3 regions of the Winslowiella toletana genome follow, and region 3 is predicted to be linked to each of the others. Evidence: predicted binding sites of a transcription regulator. Region 3 holds the regulator's gene; each other region holds the start of a gene.
The links. Region 3 encodes PurR, which represses purine synthesis genes. Its sites were predicted from a motif close to CANGCAAACGTTTGCNTG; they were not measured.
Positions count from the first base shown of each region.

Region 1 (5,822 bases), 570 kb from region 3:
GCCGGTATAACAGTCGACATTGTCATTTTCATCAATGTTACGGCTGACATACGGCGTGCCGGTGACCAGACTTTGGGCCAGTTGCAGTTTAAAATCGGGGAACCCTTTGGTTTCCAGCCGGTGACAAAAGCGATTAACCGTAGGCTCACTGACTTCCGCTGCACGCGCCAGCAAGGCGATGCTGGAGTGCATGGCGGTTTGTGGCGCGGCGAGGATCACCTCAGCAACTTTGCGTTCAGATTTGCTAAGGTATTCAACAGAAGTCTGAATTTTTTCCAGCATATTCATCGGGGGATAACCACTCATCAATTCTGACGATTTCATTCAAAGGAGAAATCGATGTCATTTTGTAGAGAATATACAATGCCATAACGGATGACAGGCAGAGCCAGACGGCCAATCTTTACATTTTTTATCAGAGTATGAGCTGGGTCTGATTTTCATAATGGTAAAACGGTAACAAAAAAGTCGAAAAATTACGCACAAACTGACCTATTGCTGATTTAAACAGCCAGTAAATTGGACATTGGCAAATACATTGGCCTGGCAGACGCCGCGCAGGTTTACGCGCCATAGCCAAAGAAGTACATTGTATTGAAAGAAAATTACAATTAAGAGTCTGACTGATTACGGAATCCGCAAGTCAGATTCATCCGGAAACGAGGAGATTAAAATGGCGGTAACACAAACAGCCCAGGCATGCGATCTGGTTATTTTCGGTGCCAAGGGCGATCTTGCACGCCGGAAACTGTTGCCTTCACTGTATCAACTGGAAAAAGCCGGTCAGATCCATGAAGACTCGCGCATTATCGGTGTTGGCCGTGCAGACTGGGATAAAGCTGCTTATACCAAAGTCACGCGTGAAGCGCTGGAAACCTTCATGAAAGAGAAAATCGATGAGGCACTTTGGGATAAGCTCAGCAACCGCCTCGATTTTTGTAACCTCGACGTAAATGAGACTTCACACTTCCCGAAATTGGGCAAGATGCTGGATCAGAAAAAACGCGTGACGATTAACTATTTCGCGATGCCGCCAAGCACCTTTGGCGCCATCTGTAAAGGTCTGGGCCAGGCGAAGCTGAATGCGATGCCGGCACGCGTGGTGATGGAGAAGCCGCTGGGCACCTCACTGGAGACCTCACGCGAAATTAACGACCAGGTTGGCGAGTATTTCGAAGAGAGCCAGGTGTTCCGTATCGACCACTATCTGGGTAAAGAGACGGTACTGAACCTGCTGGCGCTGCGTTTTGCTAACTCGCTGTTTGCCTCCAACTGGGACAACCGCACGATTGACCACGTGCAGATTACCGTTGCAGAAGAAGTAGGTATCGAAGGCCGCTGGGGTTACTTCGACCAGGCGGGTCAGATGCGCGATATGATTCAGAACCACCTGCTGCAGATTCTGACCATGATTGCCATGTCGCCACCGGCAGACCTCTCTGCTGACCGAATCCGCGACGAAAAAGTTAAAGTGCTGCGCTCGCTGCGCCGTATCGACCACACTAACGTGCGTGAAAAAACCGTGCGTGGTCAGTACACCGCTGGTTTTGTGCAGGGCAAAAAAGTGCCGGGCTACCTCGAAGAAGAGGGCGCAAACAAATCCAGCCATACCGAATCTTTTGTCTCGATCCGGGTGGATATTGATGACTGGCGCTGGGCGGGTGTGCCGTTCTACCTGCGTACCGGTAAACGTCTGCCAACCAAATGTTCTGAAGTGGTGGTCTACTTCAAGAACCCGGCGCTGAACCTGTTTAAAGAGTCCTGGCAAGAGCTGCCGCAGAATAAACTGACTATCCGCTTGCAGCCAGATGAAGGCGTGGATATTCAGATTCTGAATAAAGTGCCGGGTCTCGATCATAAACATAACCTGCAAACCACCAAGCTGGATCTAAGCTACTCCGAAACCTTTAACCAGTCGCATCTGGCCGATGCTTATGAGCGTTTGCTGCTGGAAACCATGCGCGGCATCCAGGCGCTGTTTGTGCGCCGCGATGAAGTGGAAGAGGCGTGGAAGTGGGTTGACTCCATCATGGATGCCTGGGCTGCGGATAACGAAGCGCCTAAGCCTTATCAGGCAGGTACCTGGGGCCCCGTCGCCTCCGTAGCGATGATTACCCGTGATGGCCGCTCCTGGAATGAGTTCGAGTAATTAATCGTTAATAATCAAACCCGCTTCGGCGGGTTTTTTTGTCGGTGTTGTCGGGGATTTGAAAAAATGAACCGCAGTTTTAAAAATCACCTGATGGCATGGACGCCGTTCAGCTAAATCATGTATGGTAGATGCGCTATCACTTTCCTGACGCCGGATGCGCGTCACTTTCGCCCGCTGTCGCCACCGGAAAAGGCAGCAGGCTCGACCGGAGAACGACACTGATGAAGAACTGGAAGACGAGCGCTGAACAGATTTTGACAACCGGACCGGTAGTTCCGGTTATCGTCGTCAATAAACTGGAACATGCTGTTCCGATGGCGAAAGCGCTGGTTGCGGGCGGGGTTCGCGTGCTGGAAGTGACGCTGCGCACGCCGGTGGCGATGGACGCGCTGCGTGCGATAATCCAGCAGGTGCCGGAGGCGATTGTCGGCGCAGGTACCGTGCTGAATACTCAGCAGCTGGCGGAAGTGACGGAAGCGGGGGCGCAATTTGTCATCAGTCCCGGACTGACTGAGTCACTGGTTAAAGCGGCGGTTGAAGGCCCGATTCCATTGATTCCGGGTATCAGCACGGTGTCAGAGCTGATGACCGGTCTGGAATACGGGTTGCGCGAGTTCAAATTCTTTCCGGCGGAAGCCAACGGCGGCGTGAAAGCGCTGCAGGCAATTGGCGGTCCATTCCCTCAGGTGCGTTTCTGCCCGACCGGCGGCATTACGCCGAACAACTACCGTGACTATCTGGCGCTGAAAAGCGTGCTCTGTATTGGCGGTTCCTGGCTGGTGCCCGCGGATGCGCTGGAAGCCGGAGATTATCAGCGAATTACCGATCTGGCGCGTGAAGCGGTGGCGGGCGCACGTTAAGCGCTGAAAGTGCAGGGGCGTTTTAACTACGCCCCTGCAATGTTAGCCGCTGACTTTCACGCCCGCTGCGCAGGCAATCGCGCGCTCGACGGCTTGATCAATATTGTCTCCGGTTGCCAGCGCAACGCCTAAGCGGCGCTGACCGCGAATCTCCGGCTTACCAAACAGACGCAGCTGCAGACCAGCACCCAGCACTGCCGGCACGCCGCTAAACTGCAGGTTATCGCTGTCCAACTGCGGCAAAATTACCGCTGAGGCCGCCGCGCCATACTGGCGGATTCCGCCAACCGGTAAGCCGAGGAAAGCGCGCACGTGCAGCGCGAACTCAGACAGATCCTGTGAAATCAGCGTTACCATACCGGTATCATGCGGACGCGGTGACACTTCGCTGAACACCACCTCGTCGCCACAGACAAACAGTTCGACGCCAAACAGTCCATGACCTCCTAAGGCGCTGACCACTTTCTCCGCAATCTCTTCGGCGCGCTTAAGCGCCAGCTCGCTCATCTGCTGCGGCTGCCAGGATTCACGATAATCGCCATCCTGCTGGCGATGACCAATTGGTGCGCAGAAGTGGATGCCGTCGACGGCACTGATGGTCAACAGAGTAATTTCGAAATCGAAATTCACCACGCCTTCAACGATCACCCGGCCTGCTCCGGCGCGGCCACCTTGCTGCGCGTAGTCCCATGCCTGATCGAGCTGTGAAGCTGTACGGATAAAGCTCTGGCCTTTGCCGGATGAGCTCATCACCGGCTTAATGATGCACGGGAAGCCAATTTCCTCGGTGGCTTGCAGGAAAGCGGTTTTGCTGTCGGCAAAGCGGTAGCTGGAGGTTGGCAGCGCCAGCTCCTCAGCGGCCAGACGACGGATACCTTCGCGATTCATCGTCAGGCGGGCGGCACGGGCAGTCGGTACTACGCGCTGACCCTGTTTTTCCAGCTCGATCAGCATATCGGTGGCAATGGCCTCGATTTCCGGCACGATATAATCAGGACGCTCTTTCGCAACCAGTGCCTTCAGCGCTTCGCCATCCAGCATGTTGATCACATGGCTGCGATGAGCCACATGCATCGCGGGTGCATCGGCATAGCGATCTACAGCAATTACTTCAACGCCTAAACGCTGACATTCGATCGCCACTTCTTTACCCAGTTCACCTGAACCTAAAAGCATCACGCGAGTTGCGGCAGGGCGCAGCGCGGTTCCAAGAGTCGACATAATACCTACCTGAAGAGATGAAAAAATCGCGCGCAGTATAAACGAAAACGATTGCGTGCACATCTGCTTCGCCGGCTTGATCGCAAAAAAAGCTGCTGCTATACTGGATATAAATACAGTTAAATGGGCGAAAATCATGGCTATCGAAGTAAAATATGTCGTTGTCAGAAAAGGTGAGGAAAAGATGACGTTTGCCAGTAAAAAAGAAGCGGATGCTTATGACAAAATGCTTGATATGGCAGAAGTTTTCACTGACTGGCTGATGACAAGCGGTATTGAGCTGGATGAAGCGCAGCAAGAAGCGCTGGGCATGCATCTGGCAGAAAATAAAGATGCGGTAAACCACATCCTGCGCACCAGTAAATTGCCAAAAAGCAGCGCCGCCGTCGCGTCTGATGACGAGGCAGAGCAGGGTAAAAGTAAGCCGGTGCGTGCGGTAAAAGTGGCGTAATCGTCGGGTCGCATTCAGGCGATCCGATGTTTTCCCGACTTTTCTTCTGCTTACGCTTCTTGACGCATGTTGTTCTACTCTGAAGTTCATCGGTTCTTTTAAAGGAAATAAGATGAATAACTGGCTACAACAAATTCAGTCGGTACTGGGTAACAGCAAAAGCGGCAGTAAAAGCGGCGGCGAAGGGCTGAGTAAAATGCTGGCGCCAGGTGCGCTCGGCGGTCTTGCGGGGTTGCTGATCGCCAACAAGTCGTCGCGTAGCCTGCTGACCAAATACGGTAAAAACGCGTTGATTATCGGCGGTGGCGCGGCGGTAGGTGCCGTGTTATGGAACAAATACAAACAGCGCGTCAGTGAAACCCACCGCGATGAACCACAATTCGGCCAGAGTGAAACGCCGGTTGATTCCCGTGCGGCACGCTTAATCACAGCGCTGGTGTTTGCCGCGAAAAGTGACGGGCATATCGATGCGCAGGAACGTCAGTCAATTGAACAAAATGTGCATCAGTTAGGCATTGGTTCGCAGGGCGAAAAGCTTATCCAACAAGCTATCGAGCAACCACTCGACCCGCAACTGCTGGCTCATGACATCCGCAATGAAGAAGAAGCGCTGGAACTTTACTTCCTGAGTAATGCGGTAATTGATGTTGACCATTTTATGGAGCGCAGCTATTTGCAGGCGCTGGGCGACGCGCTGAAAATCCCGCAAGATGTCCGGGATGGCATTGAAAACGATATCCGCGAAGAGAAGAATAAACTCACTGCCTGATTGTCAGGCCGGACAAGTCCGGCCGCTAATCTGGCCTGTTCTCACTCTCTGGCAGGCGCATATGCAGTAAAGGATAGGGTTTTCCCTGAGCATCCAGTGCTGAGCGTCCGGTTATCTCAAATCCCATACTCAGATAAAATCCGGTCGCCTGCGGGTTCTGTTGGTTAACGTCCAGCTCGCGGGCGGCTAGCTGGCCAACAGCAAAATTGACCAGCTGCCTGCCGATGCCCTGACCACGTAGATCGGGATCAATAAACAGCATTTCAATCCGCTGTTCCACTACGCCAATAAATCCACCCGGCCGCCGGTTGTTATCCAGCCACACATAGGTGTTAACGTTGGGAAGATACTCATTTTCAACGCAAATCT
Region 1 is NZ_CP134152.1:2,836,753-2,842,574, reverse strand. Features, by position in the region: gene RIN69_RS13260 (MurR/RpiR family transcriptional regulator) at 1-288, opposite strand, end outside; gene zwf (glucose-6-phosphate dehydrogenase) at 674-2,149, shown strand; gene RIN69_RS13250 (bifunctional 4-hydroxy-2-oxoglutarate aldolase/2-dehydro-3-deoxy-phosphogluconate aldolase) at 2,374-3,012, shown strand; gene purT (formate-dependent phosphoribosylglycinamide formyltransferase) at 3,055-4,233, opposite strand; gene RIN69_RS13240 (YebG family protein) at 4,370-4,684, shown strand; gene RIN69_RS13235 (tellurite resistance TerB family protein) at 4,797-5,453, shown strand; gene RIN69_RS13230 (acetyltransferase) at 5,479-5,822, opposite strand, start outside.
Region 1: the regulator PurR is predicted to act here: its motif matches at 4,274-4,291, upstream of purT (formate-dependent phosphoribosylglycinamide formyltransferase).

Region 2 (5,822 bases), 2.4 Mb from region 3:
CGGCCATCTTAAAGGCCAGGGCATGCAGATTCTGGCGACGCATCTTTCTGATAAAGCAGTAGATTTCCGCGAGATTGATTACACCCGCCCTACCTGTATTCTGATGGGACAAGAGAAAACCGGCATTACGCAGGAAGCGCTTGATCTGGCAGACCAGGATATCATTATTCCGATGATCGGTATGGTGCAGTCACTGAACGTCTCCGTCGCCTCCGCGCTGATTCTGTACGAAGCACAACGCCAGCGCCAGAATGCCGGCATGTACAATCGCACCAGCAGTACTCTTGATTATGCGGAACAACAGCGCCTGCTGTTTGAAGGCGGCTATCCGGTGCTGGCGCGCGTTGCCAAACATAAAGGCCTGCCTTATCCGCTGATCAATGACAGTGGCGAAGTGGTGGCTGATGATGCATGGTGGGCAACCATGCAGGCTTCGGTGAAAAAATGACAGGCCGTCTGCTGGATGCCGTCCCGCTGAGTACACTCTCTGGCGTCGGTGCCAGTCAGGCTGGCAAGCTGGCTAAACTCGGCTTGCACACCGTGCAGGATATACTGCTGCATCTCCCGCTGCGTTATGAAGATCGCACCCAACTCTATTCCATCAACGATCTGCTGCCGGGCATTTATGCCACGGTAGAAGGTGAAGTGCTGCACACCGATATCAGTTTTGGTCGCCGCCGGATGCTGACCTGCCAGATTAGCGACGGCAGCGGCGTACTCACCCTGCGCTTCTTCAACTTCAATGCCGGAATGAAAAATAGCCTGGCAGCGGGCAAGCGCGTCACCGCCTACGGCGAGATAAAACGCGGGCAGCGCGGTGCCGAGATTATTCATCCTGAGTATCGCGTACAGGGTGAAAACAGCGTGACCGAGTTACAGGAGACGCTGACGCCGGTTTATTCCACCACTGAAGGCGTACGCCAGGCAACGCTGCGTAATCTTACCGAGCAGGCGTTAACGCTGCTGGAAACCTGCGCCATTGCAGAATTGCTGCCGCCCGATCTAAGCCAGGGCATGATTAGCCTGCCCAATGCGTTGCGCACGCTGCACCGCCCTCCGCCGGATATGGCGCTGGCCGATCTGGAAAGCGGTAAACATCCGGCGCAGCGCCGGCTGATTATGGAAGAGCTGCTGGCGCACAATCTCAGTATGCTGGCGGTACGCGCCGGCGCCCAGCGCTACCATGCGCTGCCAATGCCTGCCAGGCATGAGCTCAGTGATAAGCTGCTGGCCGCATTGCCGTTTAAACCAACCGGCGCACAACAACGGGTAGTTGCAGAGATAGAACGTGACCTTGCGCATGACTATCCGATGATGCGTCTGGTCCAGGGGGATGTCGGTTCAGGCAAAACTCTCGTCGCCGCGCTGGCAGCTCTCAATGTCATTGCTTATGGCAAGCAGGTGGCGCTGATGGCGCCAACCGAACTGCTGGCAGAACAGCACGCCAATAATTTTCGCCAGTGGTTTGCTCCCTTAGGGATTGAAGTCGGCTGGCTGGCAGGTAAGCAGAAAGGTAAAGCGCGTCAGGCACAGCAGGAAGCGATTGCCAGCGGCCAGGTTTCGATGATTGTCGGCACCCATGCGATTTTCCAGGAGCAAGTGCAGTTTAATGGCCTGGCGCTGGTGATCATTGATGAGCAGCACCGCTTCGGCGTCCACCAGCGTCTGGCGCTGTGGGAAAAAGGCGAGGAACAGGGTTTCCACCCTCACCAGCTGATTATGACCGCCACGCCGATTCCACGCACCCTGGCGATGACTGCCTATGCCGATCTCGATACCTCAACCATCGATGAGCTGCCGCCGGGACGTACACCGGTAACCACCGTGGCGATTCCCGACACCCGTCGCGCCGATATTATCGCCCGGGTAAAAAGTGCCTGTAGTGAAGAAGGACGGCAGGCTTACTGGGTCTGCACACTGATTGAAGAGTCAGAATTGCTGGAAGCACAGGCTGCCGAAGCGAGCTGGGAAGAGCTGAAAATTGCACTGCCGGATCTCAATGTTGGACTGGTACATGGCCGCATGAAGTCACAGGAAAAACAGGCAGTAATGCAGTCATTTAAACAGGGCGAGATCCAGCTGCTGATTGCCACCACGGTTATCGAAGTGGGGGTAGATGTACCGAACGCCAGCCTGATGATTATTGAAAACCCGGAACGACTGGGTCTGGCGCAGTTGCATCAGCTGCGTGGCCGCGTTGGTCGTGGCGCTGTCGCATCACACTGTGTGCTGCTGTATAAAGCGCCCCTGAGTAAAACCGCGCAGAAACGTTTGCAGGTACTGCGCGACAGCAATGATGGCTTTGTTATTGCTCAGTGCGACCTGGAAATCCGTGGCCCTGGTGAAATGCTCGGCACCCGGCAGACCGGTAATGCCGAGTTTAAAGTCGCCGATCTGCTGCGCGATCAGGCGATGATCCCGGAAGTTCAGCGCGTGGCGCGCCATATCCACCAGCATTATCCGCAACAGGCACAGGCGTTGATTGAGCGCTGGCTGCCAGAAACCGAGCGTTATACCAACGCCTGAGTGTTTAGCGACCGCTGTACGCGCCGATCTGCTGCACTGCGCTGTCGATCGGCTGCTGCCCTTCCGTCAGCTCAATAATCACTCGCTTCACTTCAGGGTGCTCGACCAAGCTATGTAATACCGCCGCCACATCTTCGCGCGGGATTTCACCATAGGCGATAGCCAGCCCGACATTCACTTTACCGCTGCCCGCTTCATTGGTCAGAGTGCCGGGACGTAAAATTACCCAGTCCAGATCGGTCGCAGCCAGCATTACATCCGCCTGGCGCTTAACCTTCATATAGTGCTCAAAAGTGGGCGAAATCTGTTTGCCGCGTCCGGCATCCGGAAACGCAGAAACCAGTATAAAGCGTTTAACACCCGCGATACGCGCCGCTTCTGCCGCGATCTGCGCGCCACGACCATCAATACCGTCGGTTAACTCAACGCCTGCACCGGCCGCACCGGCGGAAAACACCACCACATCACTGCCCTGCATTGCCTGTGCGAGGCTCTCAGCATTCGTGGTCAGCAGATCAAGCTCAACCGGCCTGACCTTATCCTCCGCCAGCTCGGCGGCCTGCTCCGGTTTACGGTGCAGCCCGGTCACCTGATGGCCAGACGCACTCAGTTGTTTTCTCAGTCGGCGACCCACGCCGCCAGTTGCTCCAATAATAAAAACCTGACTCATCGCTGCCTCATATTTTGTTACCCGCAATATCACGGACTGATTTAAGCGTAGTGCCATTCTGGCAGTCAGATTAAGCCTGATGTGCGGTAGTTTCTCTGGCTGATTATCAACACAGCATTGGCAAACGATTGCTTTTGCCTCGCAGATGATTAAAATCGCCACTTTGTTGCCAGGGAACCGTGAAAATGTCCGCCGATACTGATGCTGTTGCAGCGAATCGTAACCCAATACCAAACACTAAAAGTGAGCTGATTTACCGTCTGGAAGACCGACCGCCGCTGCCGCAAACGCTGTTTGCCGCCGGTCAGCATCTGCTGGCGATGTTTGTCGCCGTGATTACTCCGGCACTACTGATTTGTCAGGCTCTGGGATTACCAGCGCAGGATACTCAGCACATTATCAGCATGTCACTGTTTGCCTCTGGCGTAGCGTCGATTCTGCAGATCAAAACCTGGGGGCCGGTCGGCTCGGGCTTGCTGTCAATTCAGGGCACCAGTTTTAACTTTGTTACGCCGCTGATTATGGGTGGGCTGACGCTGAAAAATGGCGGAGCCGATGTTCCGACGATGATGGCAGCGCTGTTTGGCACTCTGATGGTTGCCTCCTGCACTGAGATGCTGCTGTCACGCGTATTACATCTCGCCAGACGCATTATCACGCCGCTGGTATCCGGCATTGTGGTGATGATTATTGGCCTGTCACTGATTCAGGTTGGCCTGACGTCTATCGGCGGTGGCTTTGCCGCGATGAACGATCACACTTTCGGCGCGCCTAAAAATCTGCTGCTGGCCGGTGCGGTGCTGGCGGTTATTATCCTGCTGAATCGCCAGCGCAATGCTTATCTGCGCGTCGCCTCACTGGTAATCGCCATGGCGGTCGGCTATCTGCTGGCCTGGGCGCTCGGCATGTTGCCGCAGAATATTGCGGCAACCGAAAGTCCGGTGGTGGCGATACCGACTCCGCTTTATTACGGCCTCGGCTTTGACTGGAATCTGCTGATTCCGTTAATTCTGGTGTTTATGGTGACCTCGCTGGAAACCATCGGCGATATTACCGCTACCTCCGATGTGTCCGAGCAGCCGGTAAGCGGCCCGCTGTATATGAAGCGTCTGAAAGGTGGCGTGCTGGCAAATGGCCTCAACTCCTTTGTCTCGGCACTGTTTAATACCTTCCCCAACTCCTGCTTTGGTCAGAACAACGGTGTAATCCAGCTTACCGGCGTCGCCAGTCGCTATGTCGGATTTGTCGTCGCACTGATGCTGATCGTACTCGGTCTGTTTCCGGCGGTGAGCGGTTTCGTGCAGCATATCCCGGAACCGGTACTGGGCGGCGCGACTATCGTGATGTTTGGTACCATCGCCGCATCCGGCATACGCATCGTTTCGCGCGAACCGTTAAACCGCCGCGCGATAATGATTATTGCCTTATCTCTGGCAGTGGGCCTTGGCGTTTCGCAACAACCGCTGATTCTGCAATTCGCCCCTGACTGGCTGAAAACCCTGCTCTCTTCCGGTATCGCCGCAGGCGGTATTACCGCCATTATGCTGAATCTGATTTTCCCGCAAGAGAAGTAACCCCGCCCGGGCGAGGCTGACCTCGCCCACAATTCTTATCGACTTTTCATTGAGTTTGTCTGACTTTACACCCAGGATGTTGAGCTGGGTGAGTAATTCAGGCATAACAAACGGATACCGGAAATTCATAGGGAAAGGTGCGATGAAATTTATCGGAAAATTTTTTCTGACGCTGCTGTTACTGGTGCTGTTAGTGCTGATAACACTGTTTTTACTGCTGCAGACCCGTTGGGGTGCTGACTGGACCAGTCGCTGGATAAGCGATCGTACCGACTATCACTTGTCTGTGGCTAAAGTTGATTATCAGTTATCTTCGCCTTCGCATCTGATACTGAATAACGTTACCTTTGGCCATGATGGCCAGCCTGCGGTACTGGTAGCCGAACGCGTAGATCTCGGCTTTGCGCTGCGCCAGTTTAGCGAGCCGCTGCATTTTGATAGCGTTGAGCTTAACGATGGCACCATGAACGTTTCCGACAGCAGCGTCGCATGGCCAATGCAGGCTAACCGTCTGCAGCTAAACAATATGGCGATCGCCAGCCCACATAGCGTGCTGCCAGTCAGCGCAGAGCGGGTTAACGGCGGCGTAATGCCGTGGCAGCCAAAAGTCGGTAATGTGCTGGGCGATACCACCAGCTTCCAGCTGAGCGCCGGCTCGATGGCGCTCAATGGCGTTACCGGTAATAACGTTTTACTACAGGGGCGCATCGACAATAAGCGTCTGGTGTTCAGCAATATCGGTGCAGACCTGTCGCGCGGTTCAATGACCGGAAACGCCGAGCGCGATGAGCAAGGTAATTGGCGCATCGCCAATCTGCGGCTGAATGATATTCGTCTGCAATCCAGCCAGTCGTTAACTGCGTTTCTCGCCCCGCTGCTCGCTCTGCCCTCGGTGCATTTTGAGCGGGTTGATATCACCAATGCTCGGGTGCAGGGGCCAGACTGGGCGGTTACCGATCTCGGCCTGTCGCTGAAAAACCTGACTCTGCGCGACGGCGACTGGGAGAGCAATGGTGGTTCGCTGTCGATGAACGCCAGCAGCTTTATCAATG
Region 2 is NZ_CP134152.1:4,833,253-4,839,074, forward strand. Features, by position in the region: gene trmH (tRNA (guanosine(18)-2'-O)-methyltransferase TrmH) at 1-448, shown strand, start outside; gene recG (ATP-dependent DNA helicase RecG) at 445-2,526, shown strand; gene RIN69_RS21995 (SDR family oxidoreductase) at 2,531-3,196, opposite strand; gene RIN69_RS22000 (nucleobase:cation symporter-2 family protein) at 3,382-4,770, shown strand; gene RIN69_RS22005 (AsmA family protein) at 4,913-5,822, shown strand, end outside.
Region 2: the regulator PurR is predicted to act here: its motif matches at 3,314-3,331, upstream of RIN69_RS22000 (nucleobase:cation symporter-2 family protein).

Region 3 (5,822 bases):
CGCCACCACCGGCACCACCACCATCAGGCCATAACCGATTAAACCACTCAGCCAGGCAAGACGCTGATTCCAGTAGCGCGCGGTGGCATCACTGAACGGGAACGGGCGCAGATAAGCGAAACCGGGCGCGAAAATCAGCCGCAGAACCGCTTTAAAGAACTCTATTACCGCAAAAGCACCGAGGAACAGCGACTGTTGATGAGCGATCACCGCACTGCCGTTGTTGAACTGGTGAGAAAACAGTTTGCCACCTGCCAGCACCAGCATCAGTACTAACAGATCGATGATAAACGCGCCGAGAATGGCGGCCGGTAATTTGTACCACGGTCCACCGTGATCCTTGGCGTTACGACCCCAGCTGCCAATTCGATTGTACAGCGGGCCCACCAGCCGGCGAATCAGATGGAATATGGCAAAAGTCACCACCACCATCAGCAAAAAATAGCCGAGGGCGTGGAAAAATGCACTGGGATCAAACGTGCGCTGCGGCCCGGATTCGACCACTTTCTGCAAGGCGTTCACCCGCTGACTCAGCGCCTGTAACGTCTGTTGCGCAAACTGGCTGACGCTGTCGCTTAAGCTGGTCGCACCGCTGGGTGCGGCAACTTGCGGCACAGCATCCGCCGCCTGAGTTTTAGACTGCGCTTCCGCGGCGCGCTGTAACTGATCAATTAATGCATCACGCGCCTTTTCATCTTTAAGGATGCCCGCCAGCGCGGCGTAAGGAATATCCTGCTCAGTTTGCTGCGCGGTATCGGCAGCAGGCGCGGGTTGCGCAACAGCAACCGGTGAGATAACGCTGATTAACAGCAGCAATAATACGGCGATGAAGGGAAAAAATCCCGACGGGTGCGCTCGCCCTGGCGCCCGACAGCAGATAGTTGATGACATGGTATTCTCGAATAATTTCATTAGCACAATCAAGTGAGTAACAGACCGTCAGCGGCGCATAACAATCCCGCCACTGAGCATATTGCAGCATGCAGGCGCTGTTTAACTCCGCGTGCGCATGACCATTAAATAGCCAATTTGCGCAAAAAAAAACGTCTGAGGGAATTCATCAGACGTTTTAAAAGGGTTAATCCTGAAGATTAACCGATGTTTATCAATTCATTACCGCGGTGAAACTGAAGGCAATAATTACCAGCAGCGCGCCGACGGTGGTCAGCAGAGAAAACTTCAGATTGGTGTCCATACTTCACTCCTTAAAGACCTTACAATTAATAACTCTCACTATTTTCCCATATAAACAGGTAAAAATCTCGTTTTCTGCTCACAGCCTTGATAGAATTCTGTTTTTCCGTTGCGCAACAACTGCAACACCGCGTCACTTGCCGTGTTTCCTGACGTCAATCTCCTGCCCGACGTCACTCAGATTGCAACAATGAAACCGATCGCGCCAGAAAACGCGAAGCATACGCAAACGTTTAACATGATGCTTATCAATCCTTTAAGATAAGCGCAGGAGTACCATTTTAATGGCAACAATTAAAGATGTGGCGAAACGCGCCGGTGTTTCTACCACCACCGTTTCTCATGTCATCAATAAAACCCGCTTCGTGGCTGAAGAGACCCGCGAAGCCGTTTGGGCCGCCATCAAAGAGCTGCACTATTCGCCCAGCGCCGTTGCGCGCAGCCTGAAAGTGAACCATACCAAATCGATTGGTTTGCTGGCGACTTCCAGTGAAGCGCCCTATTTTGCTGAAATTATTGAAGCAGTTGAAACGCGCTGTTTTGCCAAGGGCTATACCTTGATCCTCGGCAATGCTCATAATGATCTCCAAAAACAGCAGGCTTATCTGTCGATGATGGCGCAAAAGCGCGTCGATGGTCTGCTGGTGATGTGCTCGGAATATCCTGACGAGCTGCTGAAGATGCTGGAAGACAATCGCAACATTCCGATGGTGGTGATGGACTGGGGCGAATCACGCGGCGATTTCACCGATACCGTGCTGGATAATGCTTTTGAAGGCGGTTACCTGGTGGGACGCTATCTGATTGAGCGTGGTCACCGTGATATTGGTGCGATCCCGGGTCAACTTGAGCGAAACACCGGCGGTGGGCGCCATGCCGGTTTTCTCAAAGCGCTGGCCGAGGCCAATATTGCCGTGCGCGATGAGTGGGTTGTGCAAGGCGACTTTGAGCCGGAATCCGGATATCGCGCGATGCAGCAGATTTTATCGCAGAAACAGCGGCCAACCGCGGTATTCTGCGGCGGCGATATTATGGCGATGGGCGCCATTTGTGCAGCAGATGAAATGGGCCTGCGGGTGCCGCAGGATATTTCGGTGATCGGTTATGACAATGTGCGCAACGCGCGCTATTTCACGCCAGCGCTGACTACCGTCCATCAGCCGAAAGAGCGCCTCGGCGAAACCGCATTTGATATGCTGCTGGATCGCATCACCAGTAAACGCGAAGAGCCGCAGACGATTGAAGTACATCCTTCATTAATCGAGCGCCGCTCGGTGGCTGACGGTCCGTTCCGCGACTACCGTCGTTAATCCGCTACCGGCCACCCGTTGGCCGGTCAGTTTATCCTTCGCGAAGCCACTCCTGATTCATGGTCTCCGGTGTACCCAGATACTCCAGCAACCAGCTCAGCGCCGGTGAAGCACTCTGCTCAGCCCAGCTGACGCAGCACGGGCTGTCGGGGAATTCGGCCGGTAGCGTTAATTCGGCCAGCGAACCTTCAGCAATCAGCGGCGCAGCAAAATGCCCGGGAACCATACCCACGCATAACCCTGCCAGCAGGCAATCAAACGCCGATTCCCAGTCCGGTGCCACCAGCCTTCGCTGGTTGTCCAGTGTCCAGGTAATGCGTTTTGGCAGGCTGCGCGAGGTGTCTTCCAGCACCAGCGACGGCCACTGGCGAATTGTATCATCATCAATGCTTCCCACTTGCTGCGCCAGCGGATGGTCGGCTCTGACCACGCAGCGCCAGTTAAGTGCGCCCATATCACGGAAACCAAAGCGACCACCGACCGGGATCGCCTGGGTAGCGCCAATCGCGACATCGACTCGCCCGTCAACCAGCGCATCCCAGACGCCATTAAACACTTCATGCCAGACCAGCAGCTCCATATCCGGGAAATGGCGATAAAAATCGAGCACCAGCTGGCGGGTGCGCTGGGGTTTAACAATCAGATCCACTGCAATGCTCAGCTGTCCGCGCCAGCCGTTAGCGACCTGCTGACACTGACGGCGCGTGGCAAGCATTTTTTTGATAACAGTGCGCCCTTCCTGTATAAATACTTTCCCCGCATCGGTTAATACCACATCGCGATGACGCCGCTGAAACAGCGGAACCGCCAGCCACTCCTCCAGCTGACGCACGGTATAACTTACCGCCGAGGGCACACGATGCAGCTCGGCGGCGGCGGCAGTAAAGCTGCCGGTACGCGCTACTGCATCAACGACTTCAAGAGAATGTTCCGACCACATAGCTTGCCTGCAAAATTTTTGAACGCAATGTGCAAATATTAGCGTTTCACAAGCGACAACGCACGCGATTACACTCTGCAGCGTTAAAATCACCTGCACTAAAATAAAGAGTTAACTGATGATTAAATCAAAAGGATTTATTATTTACCTGGCGGTACTGAGCATGCTGGGTTTCCTTGCTACCGATATGTATCTTCCGGCGTTTGGCGCAATGCAGCAAGATCTGCAGACCCATCCCGGCGCCATCAGCGCCAGCCTGAGTATTTTCCTGGCCGGTTTTGCCTGCGCCCAGTTGCTCTGGGGGCCACTCTCCGATCGTATCGGGCGTAAGCCGGTACTGTTAATCGGCCTGAGTATGTTTGCTGTCGGCTGCGCCGGCATTCTGTGGGTAGAAAATGCCACCATGCTGCTGGTACTGCGATTTGTGCAGGCGATTGGCGTCTGTTCTGCCACCGTAAGCTGGCAGGCACTGGTGGTCGATCGCTACCGTGGTGCACAGGCCAACCGTGTTTTTGCCACCATTATGCCGCTGGTTGCGCTGTCACCGGCGCTGGCCCCCCTGCTGGGTGCCTGGCTGCTGAACCACTTTGACTGGCGCTCGATTTTCGTCGCCCTGCTGCTGATCACCCTGGGGTTACTGATTCCTACCCTGCGCCTGAAAGCTAGCGGAACGCCAGCGTCAGCGGCTGATGAACCCAAAGTGGGCTTCTTGTCGCTGCTGAAATCTCGCATTTACAGCGGTAACGTCCTGATGTATGCCGCCTGTTCTGCCAGCTTCTTCGCATGGCTAACCGGCTCACCCTTTATTCTGTCTGATTTAGGCCTGACGCCAGGGGATATTGGTCTGAGTTATATCCCGCAAACGCTGGCATTTTTGATTGGTGGTTTTGGCTGTCGCTCACTGCTGCAACGGGTCGAAGGTCGTACCCTGCTACCGTGGCTGCTGCTCGGTTATGCCGTCAGTATCAGCGCAATTTTTGCCGTTGCTCTGTCGGGTCACGTGACGCTCACCGCGCTGTTGATTCCCTTCTGTGGCATGGCCATGGCCAATGGCGCGCTTTATCCTATTGTGGTGGCGAACGCGCTGCTGCCGTTCCCGCAGGCTACCGGCAAAGCCGCAGCATTACAGAATACGCTGCAACTTGGTCTCTGCTTTGTCGCCAGTATGGCGGTCTCCGCGCTGATTTCTCAGCCGCTGCTGACCACCACGGCGATTATGTTGTCGACGGTTGTGCTGGCGTTTATCGGATTCGCACTACAATTTCAGCGTAAGTTGAGTGAAAATCATACTGTTAAAGCGGCAGATACCGCGACGCAAAAGGGTTGATCACTTTTAGTTAGCACGCTTACAATAATGCATTGAATATTGCCTCACGTGAGCATATACTCATCTGAGGCATTAATTTATAACAAAAAATCAACATTATTCACCGGGCCCCCATTCCGTTGTACAGGGTCCGGACCTGACAGGGTTGTCGTGGTGTTGTCTGGCGTGGCATTCGTGACGCTTCTCTGCAGGACTCTGGTCGACGATCGTAAACTGGCTTTATAGCTTCCTTGCTCATTGCATCCGGTAAGTGTGGCGGGAGTGCGGTGGCCAAAGCCAGTGACCCGAGTCATTTTCATTAAATTCAATCCTCTGTTTAACGTCGGATAACTGGCGCACGGATAATCCGTGAGTTCTCTCACAATCCTGTAGAAATTGACTATTCTATTTCTCAGGTTCGTATCACAACAGGTGATGGAGAAGCTATGAGTTCATCGTGTATAGAAGAAGTGGGCTTAAAAGAAAATAATTGGTATCGCATCGTCCGCGAAATGTTGCAGACTGCCGATGTCGAGGTAAACGGTTCACGGCCCTGGGATATTCAGGTAAAAAATCCGCAATTTTTCCGTCGGGTATTGCAGGAAGGCTCGCTGGGGCTGGGTGAAAGTTATATGGACGGCTGGTGGGAGTGTGATCAGCTGGATATGTTTTTTTATCGGGTGTTAAAGCACCGACTCGATCAGCAATTACCTCATCATTTTAAAGATACCCTGCGCATCGCCGCGGCCCGCCTGACTAATCTGCAATCAAAAAAACGCGCCTGGATTGTTGGCAAAGAACATTACGATCTTGGCAACGATCTTTTTAGCCTGATGCTCGATTCGCATATGCAGTATTCATGTGGCTACTGGAAACAGGCTGATTCGCTGGAACAGGCGCAACATGCCAAACTGACCATGATCTGCGATAAATTACAGCTGCAACCGGGCATGACGCTGCTGGATATTGGCTGCGGCTGGGGCGGGCTGGCGGAATTCGCCGCGCGTCATTATGGCGTCAGCGTGGTGGGCGTAACGATTTCTGCTGAACAACAGAAACTGGCGCAGGACCG
Region 3 is NZ_CP134152.1:2,271,324-2,277,145, reverse strand. Features, by position in the region: gene ybiO (mechanosensitive channel protein) at 1-912, opposite strand, end outside; gene cydH (cytochrome bd-I oxidase subunit CydH) at 1,106-1,195, opposite strand; gene purR (HTH-type transcriptional repressor PurR) at 1,479-2,504, shown strand; gene punR (DNA-binding transcriptional activator PunR) at 2,536-3,444, opposite strand; gene punC (purine nucleoside transporter PunC) at 3,563-4,771, shown strand; gene cfa (cyclopropane fatty acyl phospholipid synthase) at 5,197-5,822, shown strand, end outside.